2 regions of the Lactobacillus gallinarum genome follow, and region 2 is predicted to be linked to the other one. Evidence: predicted binding sites of a transcription regulator. Region 2 holds the regulator's gene; the other holds the start of a gene.

Region 1 (5,189 bases), on a different contig from region 2:
AACAGCGATACCTTCAATTTCACGACCAGTGTGGAATTGATAAGTATCCTTGACTTCACCATTACGAGCAATTTTAGCAATTACATCGTTAAATGCAAGATAGAAGTTGTCATTCTTAGCATCGTATGTGAAACCTTGAGTATAAGTATTTGAAACAATACCAGTCTTAGTTGCACCTACCATAGTTGGGTACCAGTTATCACCTTTACGGTTGAATTCCCAGTATTCAGTTTGGTTCTTTTGCTTGTTGTAAAGAGTTGTGTACATCTTGTGATCACTTACAATAACACCATCGTGGAAGTAACGGCCTTCTGAGTCGCTACCATTCCAGCATTTGAATGTCCAAATCTTATTAATGCACATATCACTCTTACGGATTTGAAGCAATTCTTCTGATCTATTGCTCTTATATGATGTCTTATTATCATAGTTAACTACATAAATATACTTATCAGTTGCGCCCATAGCTTGACCGTGACCAATTGGAATATATGGACTTACCTTAATATTTTTAACGTAAGAATTGAACTTCTTTTGAGACATATCAAGCAAGTATTGACCATTAAAAGCATTAGTCAAATGGTTTAAATTATAAGCAATGATGTGACCATTAGAAATTTTAGTACTGCTGAGTAAACTAGTGTAAAGCCAGCCGTCTGACATAGCAATACCTTCTGGAATATGACCTACACGGTTAATGTAATCGTCGTCTTTAATGTCTCTAGCAACACTAAGTAAAACTGGTTGGAAGAAACGAGTCTTAAAGGTCATATTACCATTATCAGTAGTGTAACTGTGCTTTGCTTTATCTGGAGCAAAGTCAGTCTTAGTTACGTAGTTAGATGAACTACCATAGTAAGTCTTCCAAGATTTTAGGTCACCACTAAATGGTTGTGCTGAAACACTATCTGCATCAGCAACGCCTTCTTTAGTACTCTTTCTTACAGTAACTTTTACAGTAGCTTTAGCACTACCATAACTATACTTAACCTTGTAAGTACCTGGTTCAGAACAATCAATTGCATCTTCAGAAATTGTAATATCTTGGGTAGGAATAACGGTTCCCATATAGTTAGTTACATAACTAACTGCATCTTCTGGAGCAAAATCAGAATGACTATTTCTTACTAAACTTACAGTCTTAGGAACAGCAATAGTGTTTCTAGTAAACCAGTTTTGGTTAACATATCCTACTTTACGGCCATTAACATAAATGCGCCAGTAGGTACCGTTGTGAGTTTTAATTCGTTGATCAGATTGAATATGAGCATATTGATAGTCACTGGCATCTGCTAACTTCTTAACAGGCTTACCATTCTTAATGCTCTTATAAACATTGTAATGTTTATTACTACCTACTTTAACCATCAAATCGTAAGAAGTACTGGTTTGAACTGGCTCCTTTTTAGCAGTTGAACTATCTTTAGCTTTGTCTGTTTTAGTAGTTGACTTAGAATTAGCGGCAAAAACAGGATTTGAATAACCCATTAATAAACCAACACTAAGTGCAACAGCTGATGTGGCAGTTAAAATCTTATTTGTATATTTCAAGCTTGTCCTCCTACAATATTACAACAGTATTTTACATAGTTATTATAATATATAAACAATATTCTCAAAAATACAATTTGAATACAAGTAAATCTCTTTATTTGACACTTTTATTACGAAGTGATTTAATTAGCACAGTACTTAAAAGAGTGCTAATTAATACGAAATAAATTTAGGAGGCAAATATATGCTAGTACCTACAGTTATTGAACAAACTGCTCGTGGTGAACGTGCTTATGACATTTACTCACGCTTATTAAAAGATAGAATTATTATGTTGAGTGGCGAAATTAACGACCAAATGGCTAACTCAATTATTGCTCAATTGCTTTTCCTTGATGCACAAGATAACACTAAGGATATTTCACTTTACATTAATTCACCAGGTGGTGTAATTACTTCTGGTCTTGCAATTATGGACACCATGAACTTTATCAAGTCGGATGTTTCTACTATTGCAATTGGTATGGCTGCTTCAATGGCTTCCATCCTTTTGACTAGTGGTACTAAGGGTAAGCGTTTCGCATTACCTAACTCTACTGTACTTATTCACCAACCTTTAGGTGGAGCACAAGGTCAACAAACTGATATTCAAATTGCAGCTAACGAAATTTTAAAGAGTCGCAAGAAGATTAACGAAATCTTACACGAAACTACTGGTCAACCTTTGGAAAAGATTCAAAAGGATACCGAACGTGATAATTACTTAACTGCTGAAGAAGCTAAGGAATACGGTTTAATCGATGAAATTATGGTTAATAAGAAGAAGTAATCATAAATTATAATCAAAAGAGGATTTGCGTGTGCAAATCCTCTTTTTTTAATCTCTCAAATTTTCAGCCAATTCATGTAACTTTTTGAATCGATGATTAACACCAGATTTTGAAATAGGTCCATCCGGAATTTGATCCGCTACTTCTTTTAAAGTTAATTCTGGATGAGCTAATCTAAAACGTGCTAAAATCTGTAACTTTTCTGGTAAGCTGTCGATTCCTTTTTCTTTTTGAATCAACTGAATATCTTCTACCTGTTTTGCAGAAGCGGAAGCCGTCTTTTTCATATTAGCTGTATCACAATTAACCAAACGATTAACCGAATTACGCATGTCTCGCATGATTCGTAAATCTTCAAAATTTAGCATAGCATTTAATGCTCCAACTACATGCAAAAAATCTCCGATTTTAGCTGCTTCTTTAAGGTAGACAATGTAACCTCGACGACGTTTCGTCATCTTAGCATTCAAATAAAAATACTCATTCATCAACTTAGCTAAATCTTCATTATGATCTTCATAAGTTGAATAAATTTCTAAATGATATCTACTAGTCTCAGGATTATTAACGCTACCGCCAGCTAAAAAAGCACCTCTAAGATAAGACATTGCACCTTCCCGTGACTTCATAATTCTCTGTGGAATTCTGGTAACTAATCCTCGAGCAGGATCCCAAATATTTAAGTTTTCCAATATTTCTTGCACGTCACGATTAAGTCGAACTAGATACTGATTATTCTTTTTTAATTTCATCTTACGAGAAACAATCAATAATGGTTCAATTCCATATGCAACTTTAATCAGTTTAAAAATTCTTCGTGCAATAGCGGGATTTTCTGTAGTGATATCTAGACTAAATTGATGATCATGAAGATTTAAAACCCCATTCATTCGCAAAAAAGCAGCTAACTCTGCTTTAGCATGCTCTGGATGCACCTCAAGCGAAGTTAGCTCCTTTTTGACTTCACTAGCATAACTAGCCATTATTTTCCTTCATTCTTTTACGTGACATTGCCTCAAATGCCAAATTCATTATTTCCTTTGCTACTTTTTCTCCATCATGAAAGACCAACCCGTGTCGTTGATCAATAAAATCATCGGTAATAACACGACAATTTTGCGCTCTCAAACCATTAAAGTCATTCTTAACAGGTTCAAGATATGCATCATAATCCTCTGGGTGGAATTTACTCATATCAATTTTAGCTCCGTTAACTAAAGCTGTATTGATATAGTTTCCACCTAAGTGACGATTAATTACCTCCACGTGCTCTGCATCGCTAAAGTGATCAGTTTCTCCACGTTGAGTCATGATATTACAAATATAAACTACTTCGGCCGGGGTTTCTCGAACCGCTTCACCTAAATTAGAAATCATCAAATTAGGTAAAATAGAAGTAAATAAACTACCTGGACCTAAGACAACTGCATCTGCCTGCATTATCGAAGCTAAAACAGGTAAAACTGCTTTAGGTGTGGCATTCGAATTAGTATCTGTTACCCAAACACGTTTGATTCTTTTATCTTTTGAGGTAATCTCCGTTTCCCCGGCTTCCGTGGTACCATCAATAAACTCTGCGTTTAACGTTAAAGGTTCGTTAGATGCTGGAAAGACGTGGCCGTCGACCTTCATCATTTTAGATAAAGATTGAACAGCATCAAAAATATTCCCATGCATTTCATTCAAAGCTGCAATGATCAAGTTACCAATAGCGTGGCCTGAGAAGAATGCATCAGATGAATCAAACCGATATTGAAAAATGTCTTTTTCTTCTTGTGGCAAATCACTTAAAGAAACTAACACATTTCTAATATCACCCGGTGGAACAACGTTAATAAAATTTCTGATAGAACCAGATGAGCCACCATCATCGGATACCGTAACAATGGCAGTAATTTCCGCATTTTGATCTTTCAATGCATTTAGAATAACTGGTAACCCAGTACCACCACCGATAACTACCACCCGCGGACGTCTGCCTTTAATTACGCGCACAATTCGCGTTTCTCCATATGACATCGCGATATACCTACTTTCTAATGTAGCGACTTACCTCACGGTGAGTTATATCAACTGGATATTTTTTGGATAAGTCACGAGCAAGTTGTTGTGCAATTGATACACTACGATGTTGACCACCAGTACAACCAATTGCAATTGTCAATTTTTCTTTTCCTTCTTTAATATAACCAGGAATAGCGGTTTCTAATAAATCCAATAATTTTTGATAGAAAACCTGTGTCTCTTCTTTATTCATTACATAATCAAAGACACGCTTATCTAATCCTGTGAATGGACGCAACTCCGGAATATAGAATGGATTAGACAGAAAACGCACATCCATTACAATATCCGCATCAATTGGCATGCCATATTTAAAACCGAATGACATTACTTCAATTGAAAATGGCTGACGCTTACGGTCACTGAAAGTATTAATTAACTTCTGTTTTAAATCTTTAGTAGATAAATTAGACGTATTAATGATGTAATTTGAACGATTTTTGATTGGCATCAAAATACGACGTTCTTCTTGAATGCCATCTAACAAACGTCCCTTACCATTATTAGCTAGTGGTGGAAGCCGTCTAGTTTCCTTGTAACGTGCTACTAACACATCATCTGAAGCATCTAAAAAGAGAATAGTAGCTTGAACGGTGCCATTATCTTCGAGTGAATTTACCTCATCTAATAAATCTGTATAAAAAGTTTTAACACGTAAATCAATTACTACTGCTACCTTATGGAAATCATTTGAATTATTAATTAAATCCCAAAAGCTTCCCAATAATGTTGGTGGCAAGTTATCAACTACGAAGTAACCCATATCTTCTAAATCATGAGCCACAACAGTTTTGCCTGCCC
Region 2 (5,189 bases):
AGTTATTCGTGATGGTATTGTTAAATACGATGGTGAAATTGCTTCACTTAAGAGATTTAAAGATGATGCCAAAGAAGTTAAGCAAGGTAACGATTGTGGTTTAACTATCAAAGACTACAACGATATTAAAGTCGGCGACGAATTCGAAGTTTACGAAATGCAACAAGTTGAACCTAAGTAATAATTTTTAGGAGGCAAACATGAAGCATAGAATTGGTCGTGTTGAAGGAGAAATTCTTCGTGAATTAACCAAAATTTTACAAAAGAATATTCGTGATCCTCGTTTGAGTGAAGTAACTATCACTGCAGTGGAATGTACGAATGATCTTTCATATGCAACTGTTTACTATAGTCTTTTAACTGAAAATGCCGATAAGGAAAAAGAAGTTCAAGAAGGACTAGAAAAGGCTAAAGGTATGATGCGTCACTTATTAGGACAAACTTTAACCGTTTATAAAGTCCCTGAATTAATTTTTAAACGAGACAATTCAGTAAAATATGGTAGTAAAATTGACCGTTTAATTGCAGAAGTTAAAAAGCAAGATGCTGAACGGGCAAGTAAATAAAAAAAGCGCCGTTTAGGCGCTTTTTTCGTTTAGATAGAAAAGGATTATTTATGTTAAATGGAATTTTAGTTATCGATAAAGATAAAGGGATGACTAGTGCTGATGTAGTTTATCATTTACGCAAAGCTCTGCATATCCGAAAAATTGGACATGCGGGTACACTTGACCCCGAGGTAACAGGCGTATTACCTATTGCAATTGGACAAGCAACTAAACTGATTGAACTTATGCATACTAGACCTAAAGAATATATTGGTAGTGGTCTTTTTGGATATGCCACTGACAGTTATGATTCAACTGGCACAGTTTTGAAAAAGACCAAGTTAACCAAGGCATTTACTTCTGAAGATATTCAGAATCATATGAATGAGTTTTTAGGGAAAATAGAACAAGTACCACCAATTTACTCAGCCGTAAAGGTAAATGGTAAGCATTTATATGAGTATGCTAGAGAAGGTATTGAGGTAGAGCGACCAAAACGTAAAGTTGATATTTTACAATATGATTTAACCAATAAACCTACATTCAATGAAAAAGATGGACAAGAAGAATTTGATTTTAAAATTAAATGTAGTAAAGGTACATATGTTAGATCCTTAGTAAATGATTTGGGCGAGAAAATGAATTGCCCAGCAGTTATGACTTACTTAAGAAGAGTAGCTAGCTCAGGTTTTGATATTTCTCAGGCCGTTAAGTTAAGTGAAATTGAAGAGAATCCTGAAAAAGCTGCAGAATTGATTCAACCAATTGACGCTTTCTTTAAAGACTATCCTCAAGTTGATCTAAGTGAAGGAAAATGGCTTAAAGTGAAAAATGGAGCAGGTATTTCGTTAGAAATAGATGCTAAAAAAGTCGCATTAAGGTACAATAAAAAAGTCAAGGCGATTTATGAGAATAAGGGAAAATTATATCGCCCAAGTTTAATGTTGATTCAAAATGAATAACTGAAATGAAGGGATTAGTTGTGAAAATCATTCATTTAACTTATCCAGTTAGCGAAAATACCATATCTTCAAAAACTATTCTAGCCTTAGGTTTTTTTGACGGCGTTCATTTAGGTCATCAACGCTTAATCAATAAAGCCAAAAAAATAGCTGATCAAAAGAAATTACCATTAGTAGTATTAACTTTTGATCGTCATCCGAAGGAAATTTATGCTGCCAAAAAAGACTTTAAGTATTTAGAAACTTTAGATGAAAAGGCAGATAAAATGGCAGAACTAGGTGTAGATTATCTAGCCGTAATGCCATTTACTAAAAAGTTTAGCGAGATAGATGCACAGAGTTTTGTAGATAATGTAATAATTAAACTCAATGCAGATACAGTAGTAGCTGGATTTGATTATACATATGGTCCTAAAGAGACTGCTAATATGAAGAATTTACCAAAATTTGCGAAGGATAGATTTGAAATTTTCGTTATGCCTAAGCAGATTTTTAATGGTAAAAAAATAGGTTCAACTGAAATTAGACAGGCAATTAGGGAAGGTAAGATGGAATTAGCTTTTCAATTAATGGGTCACCATTATGTGATGAGCGGGATCGTTGGTCATGGTAAAAGAAATGGCCATAAATTAGGCTTCCCAACAGCTAATTTACTTTGGGCTAGTCATAAGGTAATTCCCAAAATAGGAGTATATGCCACTAAAACGCAGGTAGCTGGAAAGTGGTATGAATCTATGACTAGTGTCGGTTATAATGTAACGATTGGCCAACCTGAACAAATTTTTATTGAATCACATATATTTAATTTTAAACAGGATATTTATGATCAGCCAATAAAAATTAAATGGTATAAATATACTAGAGGCGAAATTAAATTTAGCGGCCTTGAAGAATTGAAAAAACAATTAGAGAAAGACCAAATAGAAATTGAACATTATTTTGCACAAGAAGCACGAAGTAATGCGTAACGAGAAGCTGAAGAACTTAGCAATTTTGAACTAAGTTCTTCAGTTTTTATTTTTTGAAATAATTTGAAGAAATTTTAGCACTCCTCTTGTTTTTCTGCTAATTTATAGTATCATATTAATTGTTAGCACCTGAGAATTACGAGTGCTAAAAGTGAGGGCGATTATTATGTTGACCGAGCGTCAAGAGCTTATTTTAAAAACAATTATTACAGACTTCACACAAACGCATGAGCCTGTTGGCTCTAAGACGGTGATGAAGCAGTTACCAATTAAAGTATCAAGCGCTACTATTCGAAATGAAATGGCGGTCCTAGAAGATCAAGGCTTAATTGAGAAGACACACTCTTCTAGCGGAAGAATTCCGTCAAGTGATGGATATCGTTATTATCTTGATAATTTAGTTGAACCGCTTCAGTTGCCAGAGTCTGTTTATAACACGATTGGGACACAATTAGATCGACCTTTTCATCAGGTGAATGAAATCGTACAAGAAGCAGCACGCATTTTATCTGATTTAACTAATTACACTGCTTTTGCTGAAGGACCTGAGAGTAGGGATGTTAAAATTACAGGTTTTAGGATTGTTCCCCTGTCTTCTAGACAAGTGATGGCAATTCTAGTGACGAGTGATGGCAATGTCCAAAATCAAGTTTATGCTTTACCACATAATATTCATGGTGAAGAAATTGAAAAAGCGGTTCGAATGATTAATGACCAATTAGTTGGCAAGAGTTTAAAGGAAATTAATGTTTCATTGCTAAGTGAACTTGCTAAAAACGAATTAGGTAGTGATCATGCTAACGAATTATTTAGCTTAGTTGAAGACGTGTTAAAAGATGCGGCTAGTGAGCAGATGTATGTTGATGGACAAATTAATCTATTGAACAATACAACTGAGAATAATGTAAATGATATACGTTCACTCTATGAATTAATTGATCGAGATAATTTGTTTTCTAATTTGATGAATATTAAGGCTGATCCTAAGACTGAAAAATACCCAGTTAAGGTAAAGTTAGGATCTGAATTGCCGAATGATTTATTAAAAAATTATAGTTTGCTGACAGCTGAATATAGTGTCGGCTCCCATGGTAAAGGAACAATAGCTTTACTTGGGCCAACAAATATGCCGTATTCTCAAATGATAGGGCTTCTAGAATACTTCAGAAATGAATTAGCCAAGAAGTTACTTGATTATTACGGTAAATTTCAATAATAGAGGAGGTTAGCCGTGAGTAAAGAAGAGTTTCCTAGTGAAAAGAATTTAGATGAAAAAGAAAATGCTTCAACACCTAAGGATGTTAAGAAAAAGGCAACTGAAGGTAAGGAAGCAAAAAATGATAAACATGATGAAAAATTAGCTAAAGAATTGGCTGATTTAAAAGATAAGAATAAGGAGCTTGAAGATAAGTATCTTCGTAGCGAAGCAGAAATTCAAAATATGCAAAATCGCTATTCAAAAGAAAGAGCTCAACTTATTAAGTATGAATCTCAAAGCTTAGCTAAAGATATTTTGCCTGCTGTAGACAATTTGGAGAGAGCTTTAAGCGTAGAAGCCGATGATGATGTTTCCAAGCAACTGAAGAAGGGCGTTAAGATGACGCTTGATTCATTAACTAAAGCATTGAAAGAACATGGCATCGTTGAGATTGAAGCTGAAGACGTAAAATTTGATCCGACATTGCATCAAGCTGTTCAAACTGTAGCAGCCGAAAATGATGATCAAAAAGATCACGTTGTTCAGGTTTTACAAAAAGGATATCAATATAAAGATCGGACACTAAGACCAGCAATGGTTGTAGTTGCTCAATAGGAGAGGAAGTTTATACATGTCAAAAGTTATTGGTATTGACCTCGGAACTACTAACTCAGCAGTTGCAGTTCTTGAAGGTAAAGAACCAAAGATTATTACTAACCCAGAAGGTAACCGTACTACTCCATCTGTAGTAGCTTTTAAAGATGGTGAAATTCAAGTTGGTGAAGTAGCTAAGCGTCAAGCTATTACTAACCCTAACACTATTGTTTCAATTAAGCGTCACATGGGTGAAGCTGATTACAAGGTTAAGGTTGGCGACAAGGAATACACACCACAAGAAATTTCTGCATTTATTTTACAATACATCAAGAAGTTCTCAGAAGATTACTTAGGTGAAAAGGTAACTGATGCAGTTATCACTGTTCCTGCTTACTTTAACGATGCACAACGTCAAGCTACTAAGGATGCTGGTAAGATCGCTGGGTTGAATGTACAAAGAATTATCAACGAACCTACTGCTTCAGCATTAGCCTTCGGTTTAAACAAAGACCAAGATGAAAAGGTCTTAGTTTACGACCTTGGTGGTGGTACTTTCGATGTTTCCGTTCTTCAATTAGGTGACGGTGTCTTCCAAGTATTATCAACTAACGGTGATACTCACCTTGGTGGTGATGACTTTGATAACCGTATCATGGATTGGTTGATCAAGAACTTTAAGGATGAAAATGGCGTTGACTTGTCTAAGGACAAGATGGCTATGCAACGTTTGAAGGATGCTGCTGAAAAGGCTAAGAAAGACTTGTCAGGTGTATCTTCAACTCACATTTCACTTCCATTCATTTCTGCTGGTGAAGCTGGTCCATTACACCTTGAAGCTGACCTTACCCGTGCTAAGTTTGATGAATTGACTAGTGACTTAGTTGAAAAGACTAAGGTACCATTTGACAATGCATTA

Evidence for each region. The regulator HrcA, encoded in region 2, represses chaperone genes, less so after heat shock. The targets are predictions, from matches to a motif close to TTAGCACTCNNNNNNNNNGAGTGCTAA.
Region 1: clpP (ATP-dependent Clp endopeptidase proteolytic subunit ClpP) is a predicted target of HrcA. The motif match lies at 1,681-1,707, and genes of this name have one in related genera.

What each region holds. Positions count from the first base shown of each region.
Region 1 covers NZ_NFKZ01000001.1:112,024-117,212, forward strand. The annotation lists gene B5E95_RS00710 (SH3-like domain-containing protein) at 1-1,551, opposite strand, end outside; gene clpP (ATP-dependent Clp endopeptidase proteolytic subunit ClpP) at 1,739-2,323, shown strand; gene whiA (DNA-binding protein WhiA) at 2,372-3,307, opposite strand; gene B5E95_RS00725 (gluconeogenesis factor YvcK family protein) at 3,300-4,343, opposite strand; gene rapZ (RNase adapter RapZ) at 4,354-5,189, opposite strand, start outside.
Region 2 covers NZ_NFKZ01000002.1:110,445-115,633, forward strand. The annotation lists gene infB (translation initiation factor IF-2) at 1-181, shown strand, start outside; gene B5E95_RS01700 (ribosome-binding factor A) at 201-566, shown strand; gene truB (tRNA pseudouridine(55) synthase TruB) at 617-1,510, shown strand; gene ribF (riboflavin biosynthesis protein RibF) at 1,516-2,478, shown strand; gene hrcA (heat-inducible transcriptional repressor HrcA) at 2,645-3,694, shown strand; gene grpE (nucleotide exchange factor GrpE) at 3,710-4,291, shown strand; gene dnaK (molecular chaperone DnaK) at 4,308-5,189, shown strand, end outside.